2 regions of the Dinoroseobacter sp. S375 genome follow, and region 2 is predicted to be linked to the other one. Evidence: riboswitches for the same ligand, from Rfam matches in the RefSeq annotation. Region 2 holds a riboswitch; the other holds the start of a gene.
What was found. A riboswitch is a leader RNA that binds a small molecule or an ion and turns the genes downstream of it on or off. The one in region 2 is predicted to bind cobalamin.

Region 1: it holds a riboswitch for cobalamin, as region 2 does, so the genes downstream of both, ACP150_RS12710 (energy-coupling factor ABC transporter permease) here and ACP150_RS16430 (DUF1636 family protein) in region 2, are expected to answer to the same signal.

Annotation. Positions count from the first base shown of each region.
Region 1 covers NZ_JBNAFR010000005.1:45,460-59,714, reverse strand. Annotated here, with positions in the region: gene cobN (cobaltochelatase subunit CobN) at 1-3,340, opposite strand, end outside; gene ACP150_RS12725 (hypothetical protein) at 3,410-3,892, opposite strand; gene ACP150_RS12720 (GNAT family N-acetyltransferase) at 4,050-4,508, opposite strand; gene cobW (cobalamin biosynthesis protein CobW) at 4,505-5,599, opposite strand; gene ACP150_RS12710 (energy-coupling factor ABC transporter permease) at 5,732-6,418, opposite strand; cobalamin riboswitch at 6,454-6,677, opposite strand; gene smc (chromosome segregation protein SMC) at 6,866-10,318, shown strand; gene ACP150_RS12700 (hypothetical protein) at 10,360-11,058, opposite strand; gene ACP150_RS12695 (class I SAM-dependent methyltransferase) at 11,195-11,905, opposite strand; gene ACP150_RS12690 (hypothetical protein) at 12,074-12,424, shown strand; gene ACP150_RS12685 (lytic murein transglycosylase) at 12,421-13,590, opposite strand; gene cbiB (adenosylcobinamide-phosphate synthase CbiB) at 13,687-14,255, opposite strand, start outside.
Region 2 covers NZ_JBNAFR010000008.1:15,352-29,606, forward strand. Annotated here, with positions in the region: gene ACP150_RS16415 (valine--tRNA ligase) at 1-1,820, opposite strand, end outside; gene ACP150_RS16420 (xanthine dehydrogenase family protein molybdopterin-binding subunit) at 1,941-4,250, shown strand; gene ACP150_RS16425 (DUF2235 domain-containing protein) at 4,453-5,547, shown strand; cobalamin riboswitch at 5,615-5,832, shown strand; gene ACP150_RS16430 (DUF1636 family protein) at 5,937-6,347, shown strand; gene ACP150_RS16435 (ABC transporter ATP-binding protein) at 6,344-7,126, shown strand; gene ACP150_RS16440 (ABC transporter substrate-binding protein) at 7,138-8,073, shown strand; gene ACP150_RS16445 (FecCD family ABC transporter permease) at 8,079-9,125, shown strand; gene ACP150_RS16450 (substrate-binding domain-containing protein) at 9,198-9,890, shown strand; gene ACP150_RS16455 (PaaI family thioesterase) at 9,900-10,367, opposite strand; gene metF (methylenetetrahydrofolate reductase [NAD(P)H]) at 10,437-11,303, opposite strand; gene ACP150_RS16465 (LysR substrate-binding domain-containing protein) at 11,401-12,345, shown strand; gene ACP150_RS16470 (serine hydrolase domain-containing protein) at 12,358-13,356, opposite strand; gene ACP150_RS16475 (inositol monophosphatase family protein) at 13,471-14,255, shown strand, end outside.

The DNA.
Region 1 (14,255 bases), on a different contig from region 2:
GATAGATCGGCCGTTCCGTGCCCTGCAAGGTGGCGACCGCCGCCGCAGCGCCCCCCTCGAACTGGTAGTAATCGTCGCTGTCCAGCAGATCATGCTCGCGGTTGTCCTGGTTCTGAACGATCGCCTCGGCCTGGCTCAGCCGCGCGGTGAAGCCCGCGCGATCCGGGGTGCCTTCGTCGGAGGCGCCATAGGCATAGCTCGACCAGGCGATATAGGCCTCCGCCAGATCCGCCTTGTCGGCCCAGAGCCGCTCATCGATCATCGCCTGCAGGCCCGCGCCATAGGCTCCGGGTTTCGAGCCGAACACACGCGCCTGATGGCCCTCGGCCCGGGCGCGGGCGGCGGCGGGGTTCTCGGTCTCGGGCTCGTCCATGGCCATGACCGCCCGGGCTGCAGAATCCACCAGTGCGATCTGCTGCGGAAAGGCATCGCGGAAAAACCCCGAGACGCGCAGGGTCACATCCACACGCGGACGCCCCAGCACGGACAGGGGCAGCACCTCGAACCCGGTGACCCGGCGATTGGCACTGTCCCATTGCGGCTTCACCCCCATCAGGGCGAGGCACTGGGCGATGTCATCCCCGCCCGTGCGCATATTCGCCGTGCCCCAAGCCGTCAGCAGCAGGGACCGGGGCCAATCCCCGTGATCCTGCAAATGCTTCTCGATCAGCAGGTTGGCCGAAGCCCAGCCCAGCTTCCACGCAGTGGGCGTGGGGATCGCGCGACTGTCGACACTGAAGAAATTCCGTCCCGTGGGCAGGACATCCATACGCCCCCGTGTGGGCGCGCCGGAGGGCGCCGGGGCGACGAACCGCCCTGACAGGGCTGTGAGGAGGCCCGATTTCTCCGCCGGCCCGCATTCCGCAATGGTCGGCAGGACATGGTCTGCAATCGCCTCGAGAACCGCGCGGCTCGCCGGACCGGGTGCAGCCATGCCGCCCTCGACACACGCCACGGCCAGCGCCTCCAGCCGTTCTACCGTGTCGCCATGACTGCGCCATGGATCAGAAAGAAGACCTGCCAGAAGATCGGGACGCGGCCCCGCCCAGGGGGCCGCCATCTCGCAATCAAGCGGGTCGAAGCCAAGCGCCAGATCCGCAGCAAACGCCCGCAGGAGCGAGGCGTCGCCCTCCTGGCCGTCGCCCCGGGGCAGGCGGGTCAGCGCGATCGCAAGATCGCGCGCAAGATCGCCCTCGGGCGCGGTGCCGAAGACATGCAACCCGTCGCGGATCTGCGCCTCTTTCAACTCGCAAAGATAGGCGTCGAGCTTGGCCAGATCGCCTTCCTCGTCGCCGGTGAACCCCGCGTCCTTGTCGAGCCCGGTGACCGAGGTCAGGGACAGGATCTCGTGCCGCAACTCGGTGATCCGCCGCGGATCCACGCCGGCGGCCTCGTAGAACTCATCCACCAGCGCTTCGAGATCGCGCAGCGGCCCATAGGTTTCGGCCCGGGTCAGGGGCGGGGTGAGATGATCGATGATCACCGCCTGCGCGCGACGCTTGGCCTGGGTCCCTTCCCCGGGATCGTTGACGATGAAGGGATAAATATGGGGCAGGGGGCCGAACACTACCTCGGGAAAGCAGGTTTCGGACAGGGCGATGGATTTCCCGGGCAACCATTCGAGATTGCCATGCTTGCCCATATGCACCAGCGCATGTGCTCCGTGGACATGCCGTAGCCAGAAATAGAAGGCGAGATAGTTATGCGGCGGCACGAGGTCCGGCGCGTGATAGGTCTCGGTCGGGTCGATGTTATAGCCCCGCGCGGGCTGGATCCCCACCACCACATGTCCATAGCTCAGGATCGACAGGGCGAAGGCACCGCTTGGGGCCGCGTCGGAATTGAGTATTTGCGGAACAATGAAGAAGGGATCGTCTTCCGGGGCGCCCCAGCGGCTCTCGATCTGGTCCCGCACGACGAAGGGCAGGGCGCGGTAATGGGCGAGATAGGTCTCCAGCGGCAGATGCACGCCGCCCTCTCGCTCGGCCCGGTCGGTCAGCCAGTTGGTCGGGCCTTTGCGGATTGCCGCCATCAGGGCGGCACTGTCCCGGGGCGCGTCGCGCACGTCATAGCCTTCGGCGGCCAGCGCGGTCAGCATCCGCGCGGTGGCCTCGGGCGTGTCCAGCCCCACGCCATTGGCGAGCCGTCCGTCCTTGTTGGGGTAGTTCGCGAGGATCAGTGCGGTGCGCCGGTCGCCCACCGGCATGCGCCGGAGTGTGGCCCAATTCGCCGCAAGATCCGCCACGAATGCGATCCGGTCGCCCTGGGCCTGATAGGTGGCGATGGCGCATTCTGTTGCGTCATCGTAAAACGCCTCCCCCTTGAAGCTGACCGCACGGGTCAGGACGCGGCCATCCACCTCGGGCAGGGCCACGTTCATGGCGATGTCCCGTGCCGAGAGGCCGGTGGTGCCCTCGTCCCAGGCGGCTTCGCTGCTGCCCGCGAGGACCACCTGAAACACCGGCGCCTCGCGCGTCTCTGCCATGGTCAGCGGGTTGGCGCCGGCCTTGCCTGCCCCGTCCGGGGTGCCCACGGCAAAACTCGTACAGTTCAGGATCACATCCGGCGGCGCTTGCCGAAAAAGCCCCTGAAGGGTCGCGACCGAGACTGGATCCTTGAGGGAGGCCACGAAGATCGGGAGCGGGTTCAGCCCCTTGCGCGCCAGTGCCCGGACCAGCCGGTTGATCGGGTGCAGCCCGGCCCCCTGCACCAGTGCGCGGTAGAAGATAAGCGGTACAACCGGCGCGTCTGCGCGCCACTGCGCCTGCACGGTCGCCAGATCGCTGAGCCCGGCACCGGGCCAATAGACCCCGGCCCGCAGGAGCGGGGCGGCCGCCGGCGGCTCGGGCCGTTCGGGATCCAGCAGATGCTGCGCATAGGCAAGGAAATTCGCGGCATTCTCGGGCCCGCCCTCGACCAGATAGGACCAGAGCGTGTCATACTCGGCCCCGCGCAGGGTCGACAGCTCTCGCAGGGCGTCGTCGGGCTTGTCATCCCCGGGCAGCAGGATCACGTGGCCGCCCGCCGCCGCGACCCGGGCGGCGTATTGCTCGGCCCCGTAGCGCCAATAGCCCAGCCCGCCCAGAACGCGCGCGATCACCAGTCGGGCCCGGGACGCGCAGTCATCGATATGGAGATCCACGGACATTGGGTGGCGCAGATGCATCATGCTCGCCAACCGCAGGCTGGGCGGCGCGGCCATCTCGGCGCGGGCCGCGCTCAGGGCGGCCAGTTCCGTATCGGCGGCGGAGATGAAGACCAGATCGCCGGGCGTCTGGCTCAGATCCACAGGCTCCTGCCCGTCATCGATGCTGCCGGGTGTCGCGGCCAGAAGATGCATGTTGCGCCCCGTTTCTCCAAGTGCAGCGGCGGGTCTATCAAGCCTGCCGCAGCCCGGCAATGGCGGGCGCTAGCGCTTGGGAAAAATCGGCGGACCCTTCAGGACCGGGTCGCTCATCCGGTGGGGCGCGCGCTGCAATTCCCGCTCATAGAGCACCAACTCATCGCTCCCCAGCTCTTCGGAACTGGCGATATACTGGTTGCGGCGCAGGGCTTCGGCCTGGATCGGGTGCATCCGATCCACCCAGGCGCGGATCACGCGCAGGCGCAGGCTGCGCGCGAGCGTCTCGACCTGCTCGATCAGGATATCCGGCAGGCTGCCGCGGGCCTCGGCGGCGACGAAGCGAAAGGCGCTGACCAGACCGAAACTGCCCATGTTGCGCAGGGCGATACAGCCCAGTCCGACCTCGTCCCGTGCGGCGAGGTAGAAATAGCCGTTCGGCCCCGTCACATCGGACATGTCCGGGCGGGTTCGCGATTTCGGCGGGATCAGCAGCGTTTGCGCCAGAGGGTCAAATGGGGTGGACCGGTAAATCCGGATCTCGCGTGGCATATGTTCATAACTCCGGGCCCGCAGACGGACCCATACCCCTCGACCAAAGTATGACCGGTTGCGGAGGGAAAGGCGAGGATGAAATCCAGCTTTGCGCCGCGACGGCGGGCAAACCCGGGGGAAACTGACTAAAAACCGCGCAGAAAGTTGCGCGGGATCAAGCCCCGAGCGGTTTTTCGTAGAAGCGGCTGAGGGGATCGTCGAGATAATCGCCGAAGGGACCGCGCGTCGCGAATCCCTCACGCTCGTAGAGCGCGCAGGCCGAGGTCAGGTCCGGTCCCGTCTCGAGCCGCAAAGCGGGCAGCCCATCCTCGCGGGCAAACCCCTCCAGCGTGCGGAGCAGGGCCGCGCCCGCGCCGAGGCCGCGCGCCTCGGGGGCGACGAACATCGACTTGATCTCGCCATACCCTGCCCGGGTGGCCAGCGCCGCGCAGCCGATCGCCTTGTCGTCCGCGAAGGCCAGCACGAAGCGGATCGCCGGATCGTCCAGATCCTCGGGGGTCATGCTGTAATTCACCTCCGCCGGGTACCGGTCCGCCATCATTGCCGCGCTGGCCCCGAGAAGCGCGTGCGCCTCGGGGCCGAGCGGGTCAGCGCGTCGGACAGTGACGGTCATGCACGCAGGGCCGCGTCGATGGCGGCCTGGTCGAGCCCCGCCTGGCCGATCACCACCAGCCGGGTCTCGCGCGGCTCCGACGCGCCGAGCGGGCGGTCGAAATAGGTGTCGATCCGGGGGCCAACGGCCTGCAGGGTCAGGCGCATGGGCTTGCCGGCCACGGCGGCGAACCCCTTGAGGCGCAGGATATCGTGATCCTCGATCACCCGGGTGACATGGGCCGCGAACCCCTCCGGGTCGGTGATCTCGGGTAGGGTCACCACGAAAGAGGTGAAGGCATCATGGTCGTGATCATGATGGTGGTGATGGTCATGGTCGTGAGGATGGTCGTCATCATGGTGGTGATGATCGTCCTCGTGATGATGGTGGTGATGGACCTCGCCGCGCGCGTCCAGATCCGCCTCGGCCCCGATGCCCTGCCCCAGCAGGACGTCCACCGGCAGCGCGCCTTGCGTCGCGCTGACCACCTGCACGCCGGCGCGGGCCTCGGATTTCAGCCGGCCGGTCAGGGCCTCGGCCTCTGCCGGGCTCAGCAGGTCGGACTTGTTCACCACCAGCATGTCGGCGCAGGCAACCTGATCCTCGAACAGCTCCGAGAGCGGGGTCTCATGGTCGAGATTCTCGTCCAGCTTGCGCTGGGCATCCACCGCGTCGACGGAATGGGCGAAACGGCCCTCGGTCACCGCCTTGCCATCGACCACCGTCACCACGCCATCCACGGTCACCTTGGTCGAGATCCCCGGCCAGTTGAACGCCCGGACCAACGGTTGCGGCAGGGCGAGCCCCGAGGTTTCGATCACGATGTGATCGGGCGGCGTGTCGCGGGCCAGCAGGGCTTCCATGGTCGGGATGAAGTCATCGGCCACGGTGCAGCAGATGCAGCCATTGCTGAGCTCCATGATGTCATCCTCGGTGCAGGTCTCGTCCCCGCACCCCTTGAGGATATCCCCATCGACGCCGAGATCGCCGAACTCGTTGATGATCAGGGCGATCCGCTTGCCCTCGGCATTGGCGAGCATATGGCGGATCAGCGTGGTTTTCCCGGCGCCGAGAAAGCCGGTGACGACAGTGGCAGGAATTTTGGCGGGCATGGGTGGCTCCGATCAGGGGATGCGCGACCGGGGCATCGCCCGGCCGGGATAAGGTCGCGGGGCTCTGGCCCTTTGCCGCGACCCGGGCGTGGCATGGCCCGGGTCATGCGGCGTGGGCCAGAGCGGCGTTTGTCAGGCCGTCTGCGGGTGGAAGAGCCGCGGTGTAACCAGCGCGCTCTGGCGACCAGAGCGGTTCAGGGTCTTGGCGGCCCAGAGGATCGCCAGATCGGCCACCGGCTCGATGATCAGAACCAGCATATAGGCCGCGCCAAAGCTGACCACGGCGGCCAGGTTCTCGGCCCCGACCCCCGAGCCATAGATCGCCCAGAACGCCACCCAGGCGACCACGCCGCCCTGATAGGCCGCCGACAGCTTCAGCGCCTGGGCGTAGCTGAGGTCCACATAGGCCGTATCCGGCGCGATGATCCGCTTTGCCATCAGGTGAATGCCAAAGAGCGGCACCAGCAGCGTCGTCAGGTTCATCCCGTATTGTGGCAGGTCGATGGGCGCAAAGAGCACCCCTTGCAGCAGCAGACCGAGCGCCAGTCCGATGGCCGCAGGCGCCGTCCCGAGGATCAGCAGAAGCGTCGTGCCGAGGATGAAATGCACCTCCGAGACGCCCACGGCGAAATGGGGCAGAAGCTCGAAGAAGACGAAAACCGCCAGCGTCGCCAGCAGGCTGCGGGCCACCAGCGAAGGCGCGCCGCGCGCCACGAGGCTGTCCCAGATCAGTTTGCCGGAATAGGCCACGGCCCCGGCTGCGGTGGCATAGCTCAGGACAAGTTTGGCGCCGTTCACGACGCCGGGTTCGATATGCATGTTGTATCTCCATACCCTGTCACACCCGACAGGAGGGGGTTGCGGTCTGCATGGCTGGTCTCCTGGCTCACGGGTCGATGGGTATGCCGGCCTTCCCAGAGCATGGCGCTCCAGTGGCGTGTCGGCATCCCTCTCCGCATACAGTCGCGGGGGCGGCTGAGGCTTGGGCCCTCCGGGTTGGATCGGGCCGTTCCACATTCCCATTTGATCCCCCGGGCGCTTGGCGCGGGCACGGGGAACCATGCCCGGCGTTTGTGCGCGCGGGACCCGCGGGCCGTCAAGATCCGAGTTGGGGCGCAGGTGCCGCAGGCGACACGGGTTATCTTGAAGTCACCGCAATATATCGCGGATTTCGACTTATCCACGACGATATTTGGTGGCGGGATTGACTCATGGGCCGCAGGCCGTGACCCTCGGAGGTTGAAGAATCATGCCCGGAGACCCCCGATGCGGTTCAACCGACTGCGCCTGAATGGCTTCAAGAGCTTCGTGGACCCGACCGATCTGATCATCGGCGACGGGCTGACCGGCGTGGTCGGACCGAACGGATGTGGCAAGTCGAACCTGCTCGAGGCGTTGCGCTGGGTGATGGGGGAGAACAGGCCGACCGCCATGCGGGGTGGCGGCATGGAGGATGTGATCTTTGCCGGGGCGGCCAGCCGCCCGGCCCGCAACTTCGCCGAAGTGGCGTTGATCATGGACAATTCCGACCGCCGCGCCCCGGCGGGGTTCAACGACACGGACCAGCTGGAGATCATCCGCCGGATCACCCGGGATGTGGGCTCGGCCTACAAGACCAACGGCAAGGATGTGCGGGCGCGCGATGTGCAGATGCTCTTTGCCGATGCCTCCACCGGGGCGCACTCCCCTGCGCTGGTGCGGCAGGGCCAGATCTCGGAGCTGATCAATGCCAAGCCCAAGGCGCGGCGGCGGATCCTCGAAGAGGCTGCCGGGATCTCGGGGCTCTACCAGCGGCGTCACGAGGCCGAGCTCAAACTCAAGGGGGCCGAGGCCAATCTCGACCGGGTCGATGACGTGTTGGAGGCGCTGGCCGCGCAGCTCTCGACCCTCGCGCGGCAGGCCAAGCAGGCGGCCCGCTACCGTGAAATCGGCACGCAGCTGCGGCAGGCCGAGGGGCTTCTGCTCTATCGGCGCTGGCGTGAGGCTGATGAGGCCCGGTTGGTCGCGGTGCAGGCACTGACCACCCGCACCACAGAGGCGGGGGCGGCCGAAACCGCCGCCCGGCAGGCGGCGCAGGCCCGGGTGAAGGCGGACGAGGCCTTGCCCCCCCTGCGCGAGGAAGAGGCGATCGCGGGCGCTGTGGTCCAGCGGCTCCATGTGCAGCGCGACACGCTGGCCGATCAGGAAACCCGGGCGCGCGACGCGATCGAGACCCTGACCGGGCGGATCACCACTCTTGAGGCCGACATCGCCCGTGAAGAGGGGCTGAACAAGGATGCGGGCGAGACCATCGCCAAGCTCGAATGGGAGCAGGGCCAGATCGCCAAGGCCGCTGAGGGCCATGACGAGAAGCTTGCCGAGGCGGCAGAGGCCGCGCGCGCGGCGGGCGAGGTTCTGACCGACCGCGAGACGACCCAATCGGAGATGACCGAGGATGTGGCGCGGCTCGCGGCCCGGCACCAATCGACCCAGCGCCTCTTGCAGGAGGCAACGCGGACCGAGGCCCGTGCGCAGGAACAGGCGGCCAAGGCCGATACCGCCCTGTCCGAGGCGCAGAGCGGTCTGACCCAGGCCGAGGCGCGATTTGCCGAGGCCGGAACGGCCCAGACCGCCGCACAGGCCGAGACAGAGGCCGCCGAGGCCGCCCTCACCGAGGCCGAGGCCAAGCGCAGCGACGTTCAGGGGCAGGAGGCGGATGCCCGCGCGGCCCGCTCCGAGGCCGAGGGCGAGGCGACGGCCCTCCGGGCCGAGGTCGGCGCGCTGGAAAAGCTTGTGGCGCGCGACCGGGCCGAGGGTGGGCAGGTGCTGGATGCGGTGACCGCCGCGCCGGGCTTCGAAGCCGCACTCGGGGCCGCGCTGGCCGATGATCTGAAAGCGCCTCAGGTCGATGGGGACCGCTCGGGCTGGCATTTGCTGCCGGGCTATGACAGCGCCGCATCCCTGCCCGAAGGGGCCACTCCGCTTGGGTCCCATGTGACCGTGCCGGGTGTTCTGGCGCGTCGGATGGCGCAGGTCGGGCTGGTGGACCGGGCCGATGGTGCGCGGTTGCAGGCCGCCTTGCGGCCCGGCCAGCGGCTTGTGTCGCGCGAAGGCGATCTCTGGCGCTGGGACGGGTTGGCCGCCCGGGCCGAGGATGCGCCCTCGGCCGCCGCCGCCCGGCTGCAGCAGATCAACCGGCTATCGGCGCTCAAGGCGGATCTCGAGAAGGCCGAGGCGCAGGCATCCACCGCGCGGGCCAGTCACGAGGCGTTGCAGGCCGAGTTGCGCGCCGCTGCCGAAGCTGACCGGCTCGCCCGGGACGCGCGCAAAAGCGCCGAGCGGGCATTGGGGGATGCGAGCCGCGCCCTGAGCCGGGCCGAGGCGGACAAGAACATCATGGCGGGCAAGCTCGAAACGCTCTCGGGCTCGGTCGCGCGCTACCGCGACGAGGTGCTGGAGGCGCGGAAGGCCCTGGCCGAGGCCCAGACCGCCCAGGCCGGGCTCGGCGACCTGGAGGCCGCGCGCGCCCAGGTTGAGGCGATCCGTGTCACGGTGGATGCGGCGCGCATGACCATGCTCGCCAAACGCTCCGCCCATGACGAGCTGCGCCGCGAGGGCGAGGCCCGCACCCGGCGCAGTCAGGAAATCACCCAGCAGATCAGCGGCTGGCGGCACCGGCTCGAGACGGCGGAGGCCCATAAGACCGAGCTCGAAGGGCGGCTTGCGCAGAACCGCGCCGAGCTCAAGACCGCGACCGCCGCACCCGGCGAGATTGCGTCCAAGCGTGATGCGCTGGCCCATGAGATCTCGCGCGCCGAGGCCCGCAAGGCCGCCGCCGCCGACGCTCTCAGCACCGCCGAGGGGGCCGCGCGCAAGGCCGAGCAGGCCGAGCGGGATGCCGAGCGCGCCGCGTCCGAGGCACGGGAGGCCCGGGCGGCCTCCGAGGCGCGCGCCGAGGCGGCTGCCGAGACCGTGGCGCTTGCCGCCGAGCGGATCCAGGAAGCGCTGGAGGTTACGCCCCAGCAGCTGCTCGACACGCTGAAGGTCGATGCGGACGGTATGCCTGCCGCCGAGGCCATCGAGGCCGAGGTCAACCGCCTCAAGCGCCAGCGTGATGCCATGGGGGCCGTGAACCTGCGTGCCGAGGAAGACGCCAAGGCCGTGGACGAGGAATACCAGACCCTGACCACCGAGAAAGGCGATCTGGAGGGCGCAATCGGCAAGCTGCGCACCGGTATCTCAAGCCTGAACAAGGAGGGCCGCGAGCGGCTGCTGACGGCGTTCGAACAGGTGAACGAGAACTTCTCGATGCTCTTCACCCATCTCTTTGGCGGCGGCGAGGCCAAGCTGGTGCTGGTTGAATCCGATGACCCGCTCGAAGCCGGGCTCGAGATCATGTGCCAGCCTCCAGGCAAGCGCCTGAGCACCCTGAGCCTGCTGTCAGGGGGCGAGCAGACGCTCACCGCGCTGGCGCTGATCTTTGCGGTGTTCCTCGCGAACCCGGCCCCGATCTGCGTGCTCGACGAGGTGGATGCGCCGCTTGACGATGCGAACGTGACCCGTTTCTGCGACCTGCTCGACGAGATGACCCGTCGCACGGAGACCCGGTTCCTGATCATCACCCACCACGCGGTGACCATGGCGCGGATGGACCGGCTGTTCGGGGTGACTATGGGGGAACAAGGGGTCAGCCAGCTGGTCTCGGTGGATCTGCGCAAGGCGGAGACACTGGTCGCATAGCAGATGCGCGTCGGCGTCAGCCCGGGCTTGAACTCTGCCGGTCAGTTTGGCCGGTAGTCCGGTTCGGAGCACGGAAGATAGGCACCGCTGTTTGGACCTGTCACGTGATAGGGTTTGCACTCGAACGCATGGTTCAGTTCCACAGCCGCGCCGGGTTTGTCCGGGAACACACCGGAGATGTCGTAGGCAAAGCTGCTTTGCGGGTCATAGGCTCCATGCGGCCATGTCTTGTAGGCCGCGATGTAGATCCGGTGATAATAGGCGGCCTTGCTGGGCACGCGCGCCGGTTCCGTAAAGAAATGCCGCCACGCTCCTGAGACATGGTCGGACAGGCCGTCTCCAAATTCGGAATTCGGGCGGGCGTTATGGGCGTTCACCCAGATCTCTGCCAATTGCGCAGACTGGCTGGGGGTCATCCCCTCGAGGCCGACATAACACCTCCCCGATTGGTAGAGCACGGACACGGCGGGATCCGGTGCTGAAACATCAATGCGCGTTGCTGTTCCTCCGAATCTCGAGGCAACCGGGTATTGGGAGACGGTGAACCCGGCGCGTTGAAAGTTTTTGAGGACGCGCTCTTTGTTGAGGGGATCAGAACACGCCCTGACCGCCTTTTGTGCGACCGCAAAGCTTTGCGGGTCCGCGGGGACGGAGCTGATGAATGTGGGGTCGACTGGGGGGACCGTGCATCCGATCACGGTGAGAAAGGCGATGAAGGATCGCGCTGCGCGCCATCGCATCCTGCACTCCAATCAAAACAAATAGGCACCCAAAGATGGTCTTTGGGTATCACGCCCGTGCGGTTGCAATCGATGTGACGTAAGCGCTTGTGTCCAAGTCGGGATCTGTCAGCCGGGGTGTGGCTGGAGGAGGTCCTTAACGCGCCCGCAGGCTGGCCCAGAAAAACCCGCCCTGATGCTCGAGATGTTCGACCCCCCATCCTGACAGAGCGCCGAGTTCCTCGATCTCGTGGGGTTCGGGGTGGAACCAGCCAAACTCGGGCCCGGTCTCGCCCTCATGGGAGAGGCGGAGTTTCAGCTCACCGCGCCGTCGGCCTGCGGCGAGGTTGCGCTCTTGATAAGCGATGTGCGTAGGGTTTTCGGTCCCTTTCACGTTAAGCCCTGTCAGCAGGAGCTGTCCGCCCGCGCCGCAGATGCCGTGCAGGATGCGCAGCAGGGTGACGCTGCCATCGAAGGTCCCTCCGATTCCGACATTATTGCCAAAAAGCGTGATCTGCGCGGGTCTGAATGGAAGCTCTGGCAGGGGGTCGGACAGCACATCGACCGCGTTGACCCCGGTCAGCCCCTGCGCCCGGCACACCGCCACAGCCCCCTCCGAGCTGTCCAGCCCGACGGCCTCATGCCCCTCTGCGGCCAGCCATTTCAGGTGGCGCCCCGCGCCGCAGCCCACATCCAGGGTCGGCCCGGAGATGCGCCGCAGGGCGGGGACCTCGAATTCGAAGGGCTCGTCCTGAAAATAGAGGCCGGGGCTGTGCTCATCCGTCCATCCGTCATCCCGCAGCACCTTGAGCGGGATGTCGGTTTGCCCGTGGTGATACACCAGAAGGGCTTTGCCAAAAATGTCCATGGCGGAACGCTACCGGCGCGTCGGGCAGGGGACAACACGCGACCGGGATGGACCGGACCGTTTGCGGGAGGCTGCCTGCTGCTGCGACCATGTCGACGCCTGACTGAAATGTGACGGGGGAAATCGCGGAGACCGGGCTACCATTGCGGCACACAACCCGGAGATCCCATGCGATACCTGACCCTCGGATTGATACTTCTCGCCCTGCCCGCCGCGGCGCAGGACTGGGCCATGCGCGACGGCGACAAGTCCCTCGCGCAGGCCGCCCTGACCGAGCGGCTCGTGGGGCAGCAGATCCAGTTCTACGATAACGGGATTTCGCGGTTCGAGACCGACGGGCGGTATTCCTACACCTATGATCAGGGCGGAACGGCCTATGGCCAGTTCGAGATCGCCGAGGACGGGCTGGTCTGTATCGACTTCGTCAACGGCTTCTCGCGTTGCGACCGCTATGTCGAGAATGGCGAGCGGTTCATTCTGCTGACCACGGACGGGCTGCGCTTTCCGATCCGGCCCTAGAGCTTGGACAGAAGCGCCTGTGTGGGCCAGGCATCTGCCGGCAGGTCCAGACGCGCCTGCTCGGCCTGCACGGCGGCGCGGGTGCGGGCCCCGAGAATGCCGTCGATCTTGCCCACGTCATAGCCTTTGGCCTGCAGCCGGGTCTGGAGCTGCTTCATCTGCGCATCATTGAGGCCGGGCTCGGGGCTTCCGGCGTCAAAGACCGGCGCGCCGGAGAGGCGCGTGGCAAAATAGGCCGCCGTGGTCACATAGACGAAGCTCTGGTTCCATTCGAAGAACACATCGAAATTCGGATAGGCGAGGAAGGCCGGGCCCTTGCGCCCCTGGGGCAGGATCAACGCAGCCTTGAGCCCGCTCTGGATCTCGCCCCAGCGCGGGGTGACGCCCATACGGGCCCAGTCGCGCCCGGACTTGCGGTGCGTCAGGCCCGTTTCCGCCCAGTTGAGATCGCTGGGCACCGAGACCTCCTGCAGCCAGGGCTCGCCCTTGCGCCAGCCGAGGCCGCTCAGCATGTTCGCCCCGCTCAGCAATGCATCGGGTGCCGAAGTCTTGAGATAGACATGCCCGTCGCCATCGCCGTCGATCCCCTTGGTGAGGATGTCCTCGGGCAGCATCTGAACCATGCCGATCTCGCCCGCCCATGCGCCGGTGGTGCGCGCCGGGTCGAAATCGCCCGCCTCGTAAAGCTCCAGCGCGGCGAAGACCTGCGGGCGAAACAGCTCGGGACGGCGGCAGTCATGGGCCAGTGTCACCAGCGAGTTCAGCGTGTTGAAATCGCCCTGCACCGCGCCGTAATCGGTCTCCAGCGCCCAGAGGGCCAGAAGCACCCCGCGGGGCACGCCGAACCGCGCCTCGGCCTGATCGAACACCGCGTCATGGCGCTGGGCATTGCGGCGGCCATTATCCATGCGGTTCTGGCTGATCACCCGGCGGGCAAATTCGGTGAAGGGCATCTTGAACACGCCCTGGGCCCGGTCCGCGCGCAGGGTGCGGTTGTCCTGGGCGGCGGTGCGAAAGAAGGCGTCGACGGTGGACTTGCTGTGACCCTTGGCCTGCGCCTCTGCCTTGAGCCCGGCGACGAAGCTCGAAAAGCTGCCCCCGCATTGGGCGGCGGCGGTCCCGGTCAGTGCGAGCGAGATCAGGATCGGCAGGATGGCTTTGCGCATGGGGCTCCCCTCAGGCTGGTCGCGGCGACGGTAGCAGGCTGGTCCCCGACCGCAAGCGCCCAGGGGTTAAAGGGGGGGGCATGGGGTCACCGTGGGTCAGACGACGGCGAGGATCGCGACCAGCGCCAGCGTCAGGCCCCAGGCTCGCCAGAGCGCGCGGCAGGCGCCTTCGATGGTGTCGGGGCCGGGGGTGCGGCTGCCCTCGGGATGGACGAAGGGGAACTCCCGCATCGCGCCGTCATAGCTGCGGGGGCCGGCCAGCGCCGTGCCAAGCGCCACGGCCATCGCCGCCTCGGGCCAGCCCGCATTGGGCGAGCGGTGCAGGGGCGCGTCCCGGGCGATCAGCGGCCAGTCCTGCGGGCGCCCGGCGGCCACGAGGATGACCAGCGCGCTGAGCCGCGCGGGCACCCAGTTCAGCAGGTCGTCAAACCGCGCCGCGGCCCAGCCAAAGGCCTCATGGCGCGGGGTGCGGTAGCCGATCATGCTGTCGGCGGTGTTGGTGATCTTGTAGAGCATCAACCCCGGCAGCCCGCCGGTCAGGAACCAGAAGGCCGGGGCCAGCACCCCGTCCGAGAAGTTCTCGGCCCCGGATTCGATGGCCGCCCGCGCCACGCCGGGGGCGTCGAGCGCCGCGGTGTCCCGCCCCACGATCATCGCCACGGCGG
Region 2 (14,255 bases):
CTATCCTCGGGCCAGCCCAGCGTTCCGATGGGCCAGAGGCCGGAGGAGAACCACGTGTCGAGCACGTCGGGGTCGCGCCAGATTGGAACGATCAGGGCCTCGCCGAGAGTCTCTGCGATGCCGCTGTTCACTGCCATTCGATAGTTGTTGATAAAGCCGTCAGCCGCTGCGCGATCGTCTACGAACGCAATGCTCACCTCGCCATAGTAGGCGGCGAGCTTGTCCATAAGGTCGTCTTCTGAACCCGCGCAGAAAAACGCGAGTTCGTCGTTGGCTTTTCCATCGGTTGTCCGAGCACTTGGCCCATACCACACCGGGATCTGGTGGCCCCACCAGAGTTGGCGGGAGATGCACCAGGGCTCGATATTGTCGAGCCAGTGGTAATAGGTCTTCTCGCCGCTCTCGGGCATGATCTTGACCGTGCCGTCGCGCACCTTGTCGAGCGCGGGGCCGACGATTTTCTCGGCATCCACGAACCACTGGTCGGTCAGCATCGGCTCGATGACCACTTTGGAGCGATCCCCGAAGGGCTGCATGATCGGTTTGTTTTCCACCAGCGGGAGCTCGGCCGGTGTATCTTCGGGGGCGCCGTCCTCCTCGGCCTTGGGGTTGGGGATCATGACCGCCAGACCCTCATCGGTGATCTGGGCGACCACGGCCTTGCGCGCCTCGAACCGGTCCATGCCGCGCAGCTCGTCCGGGACGAGGTTGATCGCGTCGCATTCGGCCTCGGAGAGCTCTCGCTTGCCCTCGGCCACCTCCATGGCGATGGCCGCGGCCTCGGCATAGGGCACACCGTCAGCGCGCATCTGCGCCTTGGTATCCATCAGCCGGTACATGGGGATGCCGCCGCGCTTGGCGACTTGATAGTCGTTGAAGTCATGGGCGCCGGTGATCTTCACGGCCCCCGAGCCGAACTCGGGATCCGGATATTCATCGGTGATGATCGGGATCAGGCGGCGGTGCTCCTTCGGGCCCACAGGGATCTCACAGAGCTTGCCGACGATGGGCGCATAGCGCGTGTCGCCCGGATGCACTGCGACCGCACCGTCGCCGAGCATGGTCTCGGGGCGCGTGGTCGCGATCGAGATATAGTCGCGGGTCTCGCGGAGGGTGACGTTCCCGTCCGCGTCCTTTTCCACGTATTCATAGGTCTGGCCGCCCGCGAGCGGGTACTTGAAGTGCCACATATGGCCCGCGACCTCGATATTCTCGACCTCCAGATCGGAGATCGCCGTCTCGAAATGCGGGTCCCAGTTCACGAGGCGCTTGCCGCGATAGATCAGGCCCTTGTCGTACATGTCGACGAAGACCTTGATGACCGCGTCGTGGAAGTTCGGGCCCTTGCCCTTGTCTGGGTCGCCCTCGGCCCCGCCCATGGTGAAGGCTTCACGCGACCAGTCGCAGGACGCGCCCAGACGCTTGAGCTGTCCGATGATGGTGCCGCGGGATTTGACCTTTTGCTCCCAGACGCGGGCGAGGAACTTGGCGCGGCCCATCTCGGCGCGGGTCGGCTCGCCATTGGCGGCCATCTCGCGCTCGGTCACCATCTGGGTCGCGATGCCCGCATGGTCCGTGCCCGGCTGCCAGAGCGTGTCGTAGCCCTGCATCCGTTTCCAGCGGATCAGGATGTCCTGCAAGGTGTTGTTGAACGCGTGGCCCATATGGAGCGAGCCCGTCACGTTGGGCGGCGGGATCATGATGCAATAGGTCTCGTCCCGGCTGGCATTCGCGCCGGCGGCAAAGCAGCCCTCGGCTTCCCAGCGGGCATAGAGACGGGGTTCGGCCTCGGCGGCGTTGAAGGTCTTTTCCATGGGCATGGCGGTCATCCTTTGCACTTGGGCGTGGAGATAACGAAACCCCGTGGGAAGGGAAAGGGGCGGTCTGGACAGTGGACGGGATGGGGCTAAGGTTCAGGCCGGACGAGCGAAGGAATTCTCATGACCAAACAGCGCGACACATTCGGGATCAGCCAGCCTGCGGCGCGGGTGGAGGATGTCCGGTTTCTGACCGGCGCGGGGCGCTATGTGGATGACATCGCGCCCGAGGGGGCGCTGCATGGGGTGGTGCTGCGCTCGATGGTGGCCCATGGGGCGATCACGGCGTTGGATGTGGCCGAGGCGGCGGCGATGCCGGGGGTTGCGCTGGTGCTGACGGGGGATGATCTGGCCGCGGCCGGGCTGCGCATGGACATGCAGGCGACGGTGATGCCGAACCGGGACGGGACGCGCGGGGCAGGGCCGGTACGGCCGCTGCTGGCGCAGGGGACGGTGCGGTTCGTGGGCGAGCCCATCGCCATGGTCTTTGCCGAGACGCTGGATCAGGCGCGGGACGCGGTGGAGGCGATCGCGCTGGAGATCGACGAGAAGCCCGCCAAGCTGGACACGGCACCGGGGGGTGCCGCGCTCCATGCGGAGGCCGGGGATAATGTGGCTTTCGACTGGGCCTGCGGCGAAGAGGCGGCGACCGAGGCGGCCTTTGCCCGCGCGGCGCATCGGGTCGGGCTGGTGGTTGAGGACAACCGGATCATCGTGAACTCCATGGAGCCGCGGGGCTGTTTTGCCGCGCTCGAGGAGGGGCGCCTGCATCTGTCCCATAACGGGCAGGGGGTCTGGACCATGAAGGCGCAGCTCTGCCGCAATCTGGGCCTGAGCGCCGAGGAGGTGCGGGTCACCAACCCGGATGTGGGCGGCGGTTTCGGAATGAAAGGCATGGCCTATCCCGAATACTTCGTGGTCGCCCATGCGGCGCGGGTGCTGGGCCGACCCTGCCGCTGGATGTCCGAGCGCACCGAGGCGATGCTGAGCGACAATGCGGGCCGGGATCTGGTCTCGGATGTGGAGCTGGCCTTTGACGCGGATCTCAAGCTGATCGGGTTCAAGGCGGACGTGCTCAGCAATCTCGGGGCCTATAACTCGCAATTCGCGCAGGCCATTCAGACCAGCCTCGCCATGAAGGTGATGACCGGCGTCTATGACGTGCAGGCCGCCTATATGCGGGTGCGCGGGATTTATACCAACACCACCCAGGTGGATGCCTATCGCGGGGCCGGACGGCCCGAGGCGATCTACACGCTGGAGCGGGCCATGGATCACGCGGCGCGCAGCCTGGGCGTGGATCCGTGGGAGCTGCGCAAGCGCTCGTTCATCACGCCCGAGCAGATGCCCTATGCCGCCCCCTCGGGGGAGACCTATGACGTGGGCGCTTTCGCCCGGGTGCTCGACCGTGCGGGCGAAGAGGCGGATCGCGCTGGCTTTGCGGCGCGCAAGGCCGCGAGTGAGGCGGCGGGCAAGCTGCGCGGGCAGGGCCTGTGCTACTATATCGAGGCGATCCTCGGCGATCCGAGCGAAGGGGCCAAGATGGTCTTCGAGGAGGATGGCAGCGTCACGCTCTATGTGGGCACGCAATCGAACGGGCAGGGCCATGAGACGGTCTTCGTGCAGGTCCTGCACGAGATGACCGGCATCCCCGCCGACCGGATCCGTATCGTCCAAGGCGACAGCGACCTGATCGCCAAGGGCGGAGGCACGGGCGGTTCGCGCTCGGTCACGGTCCAGAGCCAGGCGACCCGGGCCATGGTCGATGTGGCCATCGCGGCCTTTGCCCCTTTCCTCGCGGATCGCATGGGCGTGGAGGCGGCGGAGATCACCTTTGACGAGGGCAGCTTCCGGGCCGAGGGCTCCAACGTGGTGATGACCATGATCGAGGCCGCCGAGGCGGCCCGCGCCGCTGGGGAGACCGCGCTGCTGACCCATGAGGCCGAGACCACCCTGCCGGGGCGATCCTTTCCCAACGGGGCCCATGTCTGCGAGGTCGAGATCGATCCCGAGACCGGCGTGGTGGCCGTGGACCGCTATACGGTGGTCGATGATTTCGGCGTGCTGATCAATCCGCTTCTGGCGGAGGGGCAGGTCCATGGCGGCGTGGCCCAGGGCATCGGGCAGGCGATCACCGAGCATGTGGTCTATGACCCGGAGGGGCAGCTTCTGACGGCGAGCTTCATGGATTACGGCATGCCGCGCGCCGATGACGTGCCGATGATTGCCTTCTATACCGAGCCGGTGCCGTCCAAGAACAACGTGCTGGGCATGAAAGGCTGTGGCGAGGCCGGAACCGTCGGCGCGCTCGCTGCCGTGGCCAATGCGGTGCAGGACGCGGTCTGGGATCTGGGCCTGCGCAAGGTGGACATGCCCTTCACCCCCGCGCGCATGTGGGAGATGCTGGCCCAACCCCCCCACGCCGCCGAATAGGTGGATCGGTGGCCCCGCCGTTGGCGGGGCCGACCCGCGCGGGCTCCGCAGGTTTTGCATTAAGATTAATGCGCAAGTCGTTCACACATAAGTCTTTCCTGCGCGCGCCGATTGTTCGCAAATCCGTGTGCTCACGGGCCGCACACGGCCCTGTGCTCGGTCTGTTCTTTACTTAACCTTTCGGGACTACAATCTTGGAGGTATGAGGACACCTGCCCCGAACCCGGCGGCGCGCCCCGCCCATGTCCCCACGGACCATATCGTCATTCTCGACGGGACGATGTCCTCGTTCATGCCCGGACGCGAGACCAATGCCGGGCTGGCCTACAAGCTGATCCGTGACCGCCGCGACCCCCATGTCACCCTGTTCTACGAGCCGGGGATCCAGTGGCAGGGCTGGCGCCGGTCCATCGAGGTGATCGCCGGGATCGGCATCAACCGGCAGATCCGCCGCGCTTATCGGTTTCTTGCCCATCGCTATCGCCCGGGGGACCGGATCTTTCTCATGGGCTATTCGCGCGGCGCCTATGCGGTGCGCTCGCTGGCGGGGCTGATCGACCGCTTTGGCCTGATCCGGCCCGAGGCCGCGACCGCGCAGCGGGTGCGCCAGCTCTATGCCTATTACCAGGAACGCCGGGACAGCCGCTTTGCCGAGCGGTTTGCCGACCGCTATTGCCACCGGAAGGTGGAGATCGAGATGGTCGGGGTCTGGGACACGGTCAAGGCGCTGGGCATCCAGATGCCGGTGCTGCGGCGGCTCGCGCCCATGGCCAGCGCGTTTCACTCGGATCAGCTCAGCGGCGCGGTCAAGCACGGCTTCCACGCGCTGGCCCTGAACGAGCGGCGCCGGGCCTTTGCCCCGGTCCTGTGGCATTGCCCGCCGGGCTGGAACGGCCATGTGGAGCAGGTCTGGTTCCGTGGCACCCATGGGGATATCGGCGGGCAGCTGGCCGGGTTCTCTGCCGCGCGGCCCCTCGCCAATATTCCCTTCGTCTGGATGCTGGAGCAGGCCGAGGCCTGCGGGCTGCGCCTGCCCGATGGCTGGCAGGACCGCTTCCCGCGCGATGCCAATGCGCCCTCCATGGGCTCCTGGCGCAGCTGGGGAAAGCTGTTCGTGCGGCGCCGGGCGCGCCGGGTGGGGGTGGACCGCTCCGAGAGCCTGCATGAGAGCGTGCCGCGTCGCCGCCGGATCCCGCCCCTGGGCGCGCTGGCCACGGCGGCGGGCCAGAGCCTTGCCGCCATCCTGCCGCGCGGGCGCGCCGCCCGTCCCGCGCCGGAGCGGATCTCCCACCGCTGAGCCGGCCCTGGCCCTGCGGCGGTTTTACCCGATCTGTCAGGATGGCTTGACGGGCTGGGCAAACTTCCCGACAGTCGCCCCCGATGGTTCCCGGAGGCCAAAGGCCAGGCCGGGATGAAAAGGGAATACGGTGAGGAGGAGCCAAGCGGCGCCAAATCCGTAACTGCCCCCGCAACTGTGAGCGGCGAGCGACCCCGATGATCACCACTGAGCGACCGCGCTCGGGAAGGATCGGGCGAGCCCGGACCCGCGAGTCAGGAGACCTGCCATCGCTGACGTAACTTCAACCCGGGCGGGGTGTCCGGACAGGAGGCTATGATGGTGAGACGGGTCGCTCCGTTTCGATATCCCGGTCCGACGCACGCCCCTGGGCGATCGCGGAGGGCGATATGGCAACCCCAACCCATAGAATCACGGTCTGCACGTCGTGCCGACACAAGGGCAGTGACTGCCGCCCGGGCTATGAACTGATCGCCCGGCTGCGCGCGGCCATCGCGGCGGCGGGCGACAGCGTGCCCGAGAGTTTCGAGATTTCCGGCGTGGCCTGCATGGCGGGCTGCGAGCGGCCCTGCACCGTGGCCTATCACGGCACGCGCAAGGCGACCTATCTGTTTGGCGACATCGAACCGGACGTGGATATCGACGATCTGGTGGCTTTTGCCCGGCAATACGCGGTGCTCGGCGATGGCTGGTGTTCCTCGGTGGATCGGCCGGGCAAGCTGCGGCGCACCACGCTGGCACGGGTGCCGGCGGCGATCATCGCGCTGGAAGAGGCGGCCCCCGGGCAGCGCGCATCATGAGCGCCGCAGATCTGAGCGCCGACGGGATCAGCTGGGCCCCGCGCCGGGCGGACCCGCTGTTGGTGCATCCTACAAGCTTTCACGTGCCTGCGGGCGATGTGCTGGGCGTGGTCGGGCCGAACGGGGCGGGCAAGTCGACGCTGTTGCGAATGATCTACCGCTTCCAGCGACCCGCCACCGGACGGATCCGGGTGGGGGGCGCGGATCTCTGGGAGATCTCGCCACGCGAGGCCGCGCGCAAGGTCGCGGCGGTCCTGCAGGAGCATGCGTCGTCCTTCGGGCTGACCGTGCGCGAAGTGGTGGCGCTGGGCCGCACGCCCTTTCGATCGGGGCTGGCCAGAACCGGGGCGCGGGATGCGGAAAAGGTCGAGGCGGCGCTGGCGCAGCTGCACCTGACCGGGCTGGCCGAGCGCGATCTCGCCACGCTCTCAGGCGGCGAGCGGCAGCGCGTGATGGTGGCGCGCGCCCTCGCGCAGGAGCCGCAGGTGCTGGTCCTCGACGAGCCGACCAACCATCTCGACATCCGTCACCAGCTCGAGGTGCTGGCCCTGATCCGCAATCTCGACCTGACGATCATCGTCTCGCTGCATGATCTGAACATGGCCGCCGAGATCTGCGACCAGATCCTGCTGCTGGAGGCGGGCTGGACCCGCGGTTTCGGCACCCCCGATCAAGTGCTGACCGAGACGGCCGTGTCCCACGCGTTCCGGGTCGAGGCCCGGCGCGAACGGCTCGACCCGAGCAACAGCCAACATCTTTCCTTTCACCTTCCTTCCTGACTGAAGACCCCATGAAACTGACATTGACGCTCCTCGCCACGACCCTGCTGACCCCTGCCGCGCTGGCCGAGACCACCGTGCAAAGCTGCGACCGCGAGGTCACCTTTGACGCCCCGCCCAAGGCGGCCGTTTCCCATGATGTGAACCTGACCGAGATGATGCTGGTCCTCGGGCTGGCGGAACGGATGGTCGGCTATACGGGCATCTCGGGCTGGAAAACCCTGGATGAGACCATGCGCTCGGGCGTCGAGGCCTTGCCCGAGCTGGCCGAGAAATACCCGACCAAGGAGGTGCTGATCGGGGCCGATGCGGATTTCTTCTTTGCCGGGTGGAATTACGGTATGCGGGTTGGCGGCGATGTCACGCCCGAGACCCTCGCGCCCTTCGGCATCCCGGTCTATGAGCTGACCGAGAGCTGCATCCATATCTCTGAAAAAGGTCCGGCCAGCATGGAGGACATGTATGCTGACCTGCGCAATCTGGGCGCCATTTTCGGGGTGCCGGAGCGGGCCGAGGTGCTGATCGCGGGCTATGAGGCGGATCTCGCAGCCTTCACCGCCGATCTGCCAGCGTTGGCCGAAGCCCCCCGGGTCTTTGTCTATGACAGCGGCGAGGATGTGCCCTTTACCGCCGGGCGCTATGCCATGCCCAACGCTCTGATCGAGGCGGCAGGTGGCACCAACATCATGAATGATTTCGAGAAAAGCTGGGCCACCGTCGGTTGGGAGGCCGTGGTAGAGCGCAACCCGGAGGTCATCGTGATCGTCAATTACGGCTCGGTCACCGCCGAGGAGAAGCGCGCCTTCCTGCGATCCAATCCGGCCTTCGCCGAGATCGACGCAGTGAAGAACGACCGCTTTGTGACGCTCGAATATGTCGAGGCCACGCCGGGGCCGCGCAATATCGCGGCGGTCAAGACCCTCGCCGCCGCCTTCCGCGCCGAGTGAGCGACATGGCGCGATCCGCCCCGGTCCGGCGCGCGCGGGCGGCGCTGTTCCCGCTGGCCATGGTGGCCGGGGGCGTGGCGCTGATCCTGTCGGTCTATGCTGCCGTGAGCCTCGGGGCGATCTCGATCTCGGCGCCGGTGGTCTGGGGCGTTCTGGCCAACCAGATCGTGCCGGGCGCGGTGCCGGTGGACTGGTCGGCGGGGCGCGAGGCGATCGTCTGGGACATCCGCTTTCCCCGGGCATTGCTGGCCTGCTGCGTGGGTGCGGGTCTGGCCATGGTGGGCGCGAGCCTGCAGGCGGTCACCCGCAACCCGCTCGCCGATCCGCATCTGCTGGGCATTTCGGCGGGGGCGGCCTTTGGGGCGATCCTCGCGCTGTTGCATACGGGGCTGTTTCTCGGGCTGCTGACCGTGCCGCTGCTGGCCTTTCTGGGCGCGCTGGGGGCGACGCTGCTGGTGCTGGCGGTGTCACAATTCGCCTCCGCCACCAGTGCGGACCGGCTGATCCTGGCCGGGGTTGCGGTGTCCTTCATCGTGATGTCCCTGGCCAATATGCTGATTTTCCTCGGAGATCCCCGGGCGAGCCACACGGTGGTCTTCTGGATGCTGGGCGGGCTTGGGCTGGCGCAATGGGATCAGCTGATCTTTCCCTTCGCGATCCTGCTGGTCGGGGGGGCCTATCTGTGGCTGAACGCGCGCAATCTCAACGCGATGACCATCGGCGATGAGACGGCCTCGACCCTCGGGATCCCGGTGGCGCGGTTTCGGCTGTCGGTTTTCGTGATGGGCGCGCTGGTCACCGGGGCGATGGTGGCGTTTTCCGGGATCATCGGCTTTGTCGGGCTGATGGTGCCCCATATCGTGCGGCTGGTGGTGGGGGGCGATTACGCGCGGGTCCTGCCGATTTCGGCGCTTCTGGGGGCGGTGTTCCTGCTCTGGGCGGATATCTGTGCGCGGCTGGTCATGGCCCCGGACGAGATGCCCATCGGGGTGGTCACCGGCCTGATCGGGGGCAGCTTCTTCATCTGGCTCCTGCGCCGCCGGTTGGGGTGAGGGGGCCGCGATTTCAAATCGCGGCCCGGGCGCGCAGCCTGTAGGCTGCGCGCAACGCAAAAGGACAGCGGAATGCCCCAGCCGGAGATTGAATTCATCCTACCCGTGGCCCTGCGCGAGGTCATGGATGTGCTCGGTCCAGCCTTCGAAGCCGAGACCGGTCACCGCCTGCGGATCACCCATATGCTCAACCCCGAGGTGCCGGGGCACGTGGCGACGGGCGCGGCCTGGGATATCGCGATCACAAACCCGGTCTATGTGGCGCAGATCATCGCGGCGGGGCACAGCCCCGCAGGCAGCCATCGCCCGTTGGGCCGCGCCCCGCTGAGCTTCGCCGCGCGGGGACCGGCCAGCGCACCGGCGGTGACCGACCCGGCCCGGATCGCGGCGGTGATCCTCGGGGCCAGGCGCATCGGGCTGACCGATCAGGGCACGAGCGGCGCGCAGTTTCGCGCCCTGGCCCGGGTCCTCGGGGTGGCAGAGCAGGTGGCCGACCGGCTCTGCGGGCTCGAAGGGGGCGGGCCCATGCGCGCCCTCAAGGCGGGGGAGGTTGACCTCGCGGTGCTGCCCCTGACCAATATCGCCCCGGTGCCGGGTGTCCATGCGGTTGCGATCTGTCCCGAAGCGCTGGAGGTTCATGTGGACCTGTCCCTCTGCCTCAGCCACGAGGCGTCAGAGGCGGCACAGGGGCTGGCAGCCTGGCTGACGGATCCGGCGCGTGACGGGGCGCTGGCGACACTGGGTGCGCGGCGCTTTGGGCCCTAGGCCCCGGGGTCAGCCATCCATGATCAGGCAGGTGGTGGTGCCGGTGGCATAGAGCTTGCCATCTGCGACCCCGCGGATTTCGCCATGGGCCGTGGCGGTTGTGCGTCCGCCATGATCGATCAGCCCCTCGGCAGTGATCTCGACCCCCGGGCGCAGGGCGCGGGTGATGTTGATCTTGTATTCCAGCGTTGTGTAGAACCGCCCCTTGGGCACGAGGGTCATCACCGCGCAGGCCATGCAACTGTCCAGCAGCGTGCCATACCAGCCGCCATGCACCCCGCCCATCGGGTTGCAATGGGCCTCGGAGGGCGCGCCGGTGAAGACCACGCGGCCCGTCTCGACAGAGGTCAGCCGGTATCCCAGCCCGACCGAGATCGGCGGGCGGGGGAGGTCCCCGCGCAGCATGCCCTGCATGAACTCGAGTCCCGAGAGCGAGAGCAGCGTCTCGCGATCCACCACGGCGAAGTTGTCGGTCATGATCCCCCCGGTTTTGCCTGCCCGCAAATGCTAGGCAGTGCGGCGGGGCGGGGCAGCCGTGACGTTACGTCAGGCCACCTCGGAGAGCGCAGCCTTGGGGCTGACGCCCAGGGCGGCGCAGACCTCGCGGGTCAGCTCGGGTTTGTTCAAGGTGTAGAAATGCAGATCCTCGACCCCGCCCTCGCGCAGCTCGGTGCACATCTCGGTGGCCAGCGCGATGGAGAGCAGCTCCTCGCGGCCATCGCGGGTGGCGGCGGCAAAGGCCTCGTCGAGCCAGGCAGGGACCTTGGTGCCGCAGCGCAGGGCGAAATTGCGGGCCTTGGTCCAGTTCTCGATCGGGAAGATGCCCGGGATGATTGGCGCATCGATCCCGGCGGCCACGCAGCGGTCGCGGAAGCGGAAGAATGTCTCGGCCTCGAAGAAGAACTGGGTGATCGCGGCGGAGGCCCCGGCGTCGATCTTGCGCTTGAGGTAATCCACATCCGCCTGGGCGGTCGCTGCCTCCGGGTGCTGGTCCGGATAGGCGCCGACACGGATGTTGAACTTGCCAGTGGCTGCCAGAGCCTCGATCAGCTCGACCGAGCTGGCAAAGCCATCCCGGGCCGGGGTGAACCCGTCTGCGCCCTTGGGCGGGTCGCCGCGCAGGGCGACGATCTCGGTGACGCCCGCTGCCGCGTAGCCCTCGACGATCTCGAGGGTTTCGGCGCGGGTCGCCTCGACGCAGGTCAGGTGGGCGGCCACGTTCAGCCCGTAATTCTTGCCGATGGTGGCCACCGCGTCATGGGTCAGCTTGCGCGTCGTGCCGCCCGCGCCATAGGTCACCGAGACGAAGCTCGGGTCGAGGGGCGCGAGGGTCTGGACCGTATCCCAGAGGCGGAAGGAGGCGGCGATGGATTGCGGCGGAAAGAATTCGAACGAGACGCGCGGCGCGGACATGAGATAATCCTGATCTTGGGTTGCAGGCTAGTTCGCACACTTGCCAATCTGAGACAATTTCATAATCTTCAAGATAAACATGAAGGCGGCTCAGGTCATGCATCTGGAATTTCGACATCTGCGCACGGTCAAGGCGATCCACGAGGCGGGCGGGTTGGCCAAGGCCGCCGATATTCTGAACATCACGCAATCGGCTTTGTCACACCAGATCAAGGGGTTGGAGGATCAGGCCGGGCTAGAGCTCTTCGTGCGCCGGTCCAAGCCGCTGAAGCTTTCGGCGGCGGGGATGCGGCTCTTGCGGCTGGCCGAGCAGGTGCTGCCCCAGGTCGCAGCGCTGGAGGAGGAGTTCCGCGGGATCAAGGCGGGCAAGACCGGGCGGCTGCATATCGCGATCGAGTGCCATGCCTGTTTCGAGTGGCTCTTTCCCGTGCTGGAGCAGTTCCGCAAGGCCTGGCCCGATGTGGATGTGGATATCCGCCCGGGCCTGCAGTTTCAGGCCTTGCCCGCCCTGCAGCGCGAGGAGGTGGATCTGGTGATTTCCTCGGACCCGGAGGATCTGCCCGGGATCGATTTCACGCCGCTCTTTGATTACGAGCCGGTTTTCGTGGCCTCCGCCGCCCATCCGCTGGCGCAGAAGCCCTATGTGGAGGCCGAGGATTTTCGCGATGAGCTGCTGATCACCTATCCGGTGGAGCGGGCGCGGCTGGATGTGTTCTCGGAGCTGCTGATTCCGGCGCGGATCGAGCCCCGGGCGCTTCGGCAGGTGGAGCTGACGGCGGTGATCTTGCTGCTGGTGGCGTCGAACCGGGGCGTTGCGGTGCTGCCGGATTGGGTGGTGCGCGAGGTACGCTACAATTCCGACTACGTGACCCGGCCCCTGACAGAGGGTGGCGTGACCAAGCGGCTCTATGCCGCGACCCGGCGGGACGAGACCACCTTGCCCTTCATGTCCCATGTGATCCGGCTGGCCCGGACCGAGCCGCTGAAATTGCAGAGGGCCGGGCAGGCTGAGGGGGCGGGAGCCTCCGGCGGGGATATTTAGAGACTTAAGATCTCAGGTGCTGCGCGCTGCGGGCAGGATGGTGCCATCGATCAGCCTCATCAGCGCGCCGAAATAGCCGCCGGAGCGGGCGGGGCGCGTGGGGTCGGAGGTGATCGCGATGGTGAGCGCGCGCTCGGGCAGGATGCAGAGGATCTGGCCGCCATAGCCGCGGGCGAGCAGGAAGCGGGCACCATCGGCGCGCCCCAGAAACCAGCCATAGCCATAGGCCAGACCGGAAAAGCGCGAGCGCGTGCGCGGCTGGGCCGAGGCGGTGATCCAGTCGGCGCTGATCACCGGGGCCCCGTTCCCGGTGCCGCCCTCGCGGACCATCTCGCCGATGCGCAGCAGATCCGCCGGGCGCAGGGCCATTTCGTTGCCGCCCAGATAGTAGCCTTGGGGATCGCGGGTCCAGGCCGGGATCTCGATCCCGAGCGGGCTGCCGATCCGGTCGCGCATCTGGGCCAGCAGGCTCATCCCCGTGGCCTCTGCCAGCGCAGCACCCAGCACGTGGAAGCTGCCGGTGGAATAGAGCATGCCCTGTCCGGGCTGGCCCACTTGCGGGCGCGACAGGGCATCGGCGACCCAGTTCGGGCTTGCGACCCAGCCGCCGTAATTGGCACCCGAGGTGCGCTCCAGCCCGGTTTGCATGGTCACCAGGTCCGCCATGGTGAGATCCGGCACGATGGGCGTCGCCCCTTGCGGGATCAGCCCGGGGGCGATCTCGGCCAGGCGGGTGGCGGGGCCCGGGATCTCGCCCCGGTCGATGGCCGCGCCGAGCAGGAGGGCGACGAGGGATTTCGACACGGATTTGATCGGCGCGGGGCGGCTCAGGGCCGGGCCGCGAAACGCCTCGGCCAGCACGGTCTCGCCCCGGTGGGCAATGGTGAGGCTGTGGAGCTGATCGAGCCGGCGCGCGGCCTCGGCCACGCCGTCCCAGGACGCATTGGCGCGGGCCGGGGGCGCGATCAGGGCGGCGGAGGTCAGGGTGAGGGCGGCGCGACGGGTCAACATCCCCTTCATATGGGTGTGGCTCGGGGCAAAACCAGCCATCGGCGGCGGTGTTTGGGGGTTGGCAGCGCGCAGCCCCGGGTCTATAGCCATGCGCTGGAATTCAGGAGGCCGGGAATGGCGATTGGAAGTGCAAATCTCAACGTGATGATCAAGGCCGCGCGGGCCGCGGGGCGCAGCCTCGTGAAGGATTTTCGCGAGGTTGAGAACCTCCAGGCCTCGATGAAGGGGGCGGGCGATTTCGTGAGCCGCGCGGATCTTCGCGCCCAGGAGATCCTCGAGACCGAGCTGCGCGAGGCGCGGCCGACTTACGGCTGGCTGGCCGAGGAGAGCAAGGCCGAGGTGATGGGCGCGGACCCGACCCGGCGCTGGATCGTGGACCCGCTGGACGGGACGACGAACTTCCTGCACGGGATGCCCCATTGGGCGGTGTCGATCGCGCTGGAGCATAAGGGCGAGGTGGTCGCCGGGGTCGTGTTCGATGCGGCCAAGGACGAGATGTTTTTCGCAGAGAAGGGGCAGGGCGCCTGGATGAACCAAACGCGGATGCGGGTCTCGTCGCGCCGGGCGATGATCGAGTCGGTCTTTGCCACGGGCCTGCCTTTTGCGAACAACAAGTACCTGCCGGCAACGCTGGGCGATCTGGGGCAGATCCTGCCGCAATGCGCGGGCGTGCGGCGTTGGGGGGCGGCGGCGCTCGATCTCGCCTATGTGGCGGCGGGCCGCTACGAGGGCTTCTGGGAGCGTGGGTTGAAACCGTGGGATATCGCGGCGGGCATCGTGCTGGTGCGCGAGGCGGGCGGGCTGGTGGAGCCGATCCGCGAGGGGCAGTCCATGCTCGAGGACGGGCATATCCTTGCGGCCAACGAGCCGATCTTCGGCAAGTTCGCCCAGACCATCCG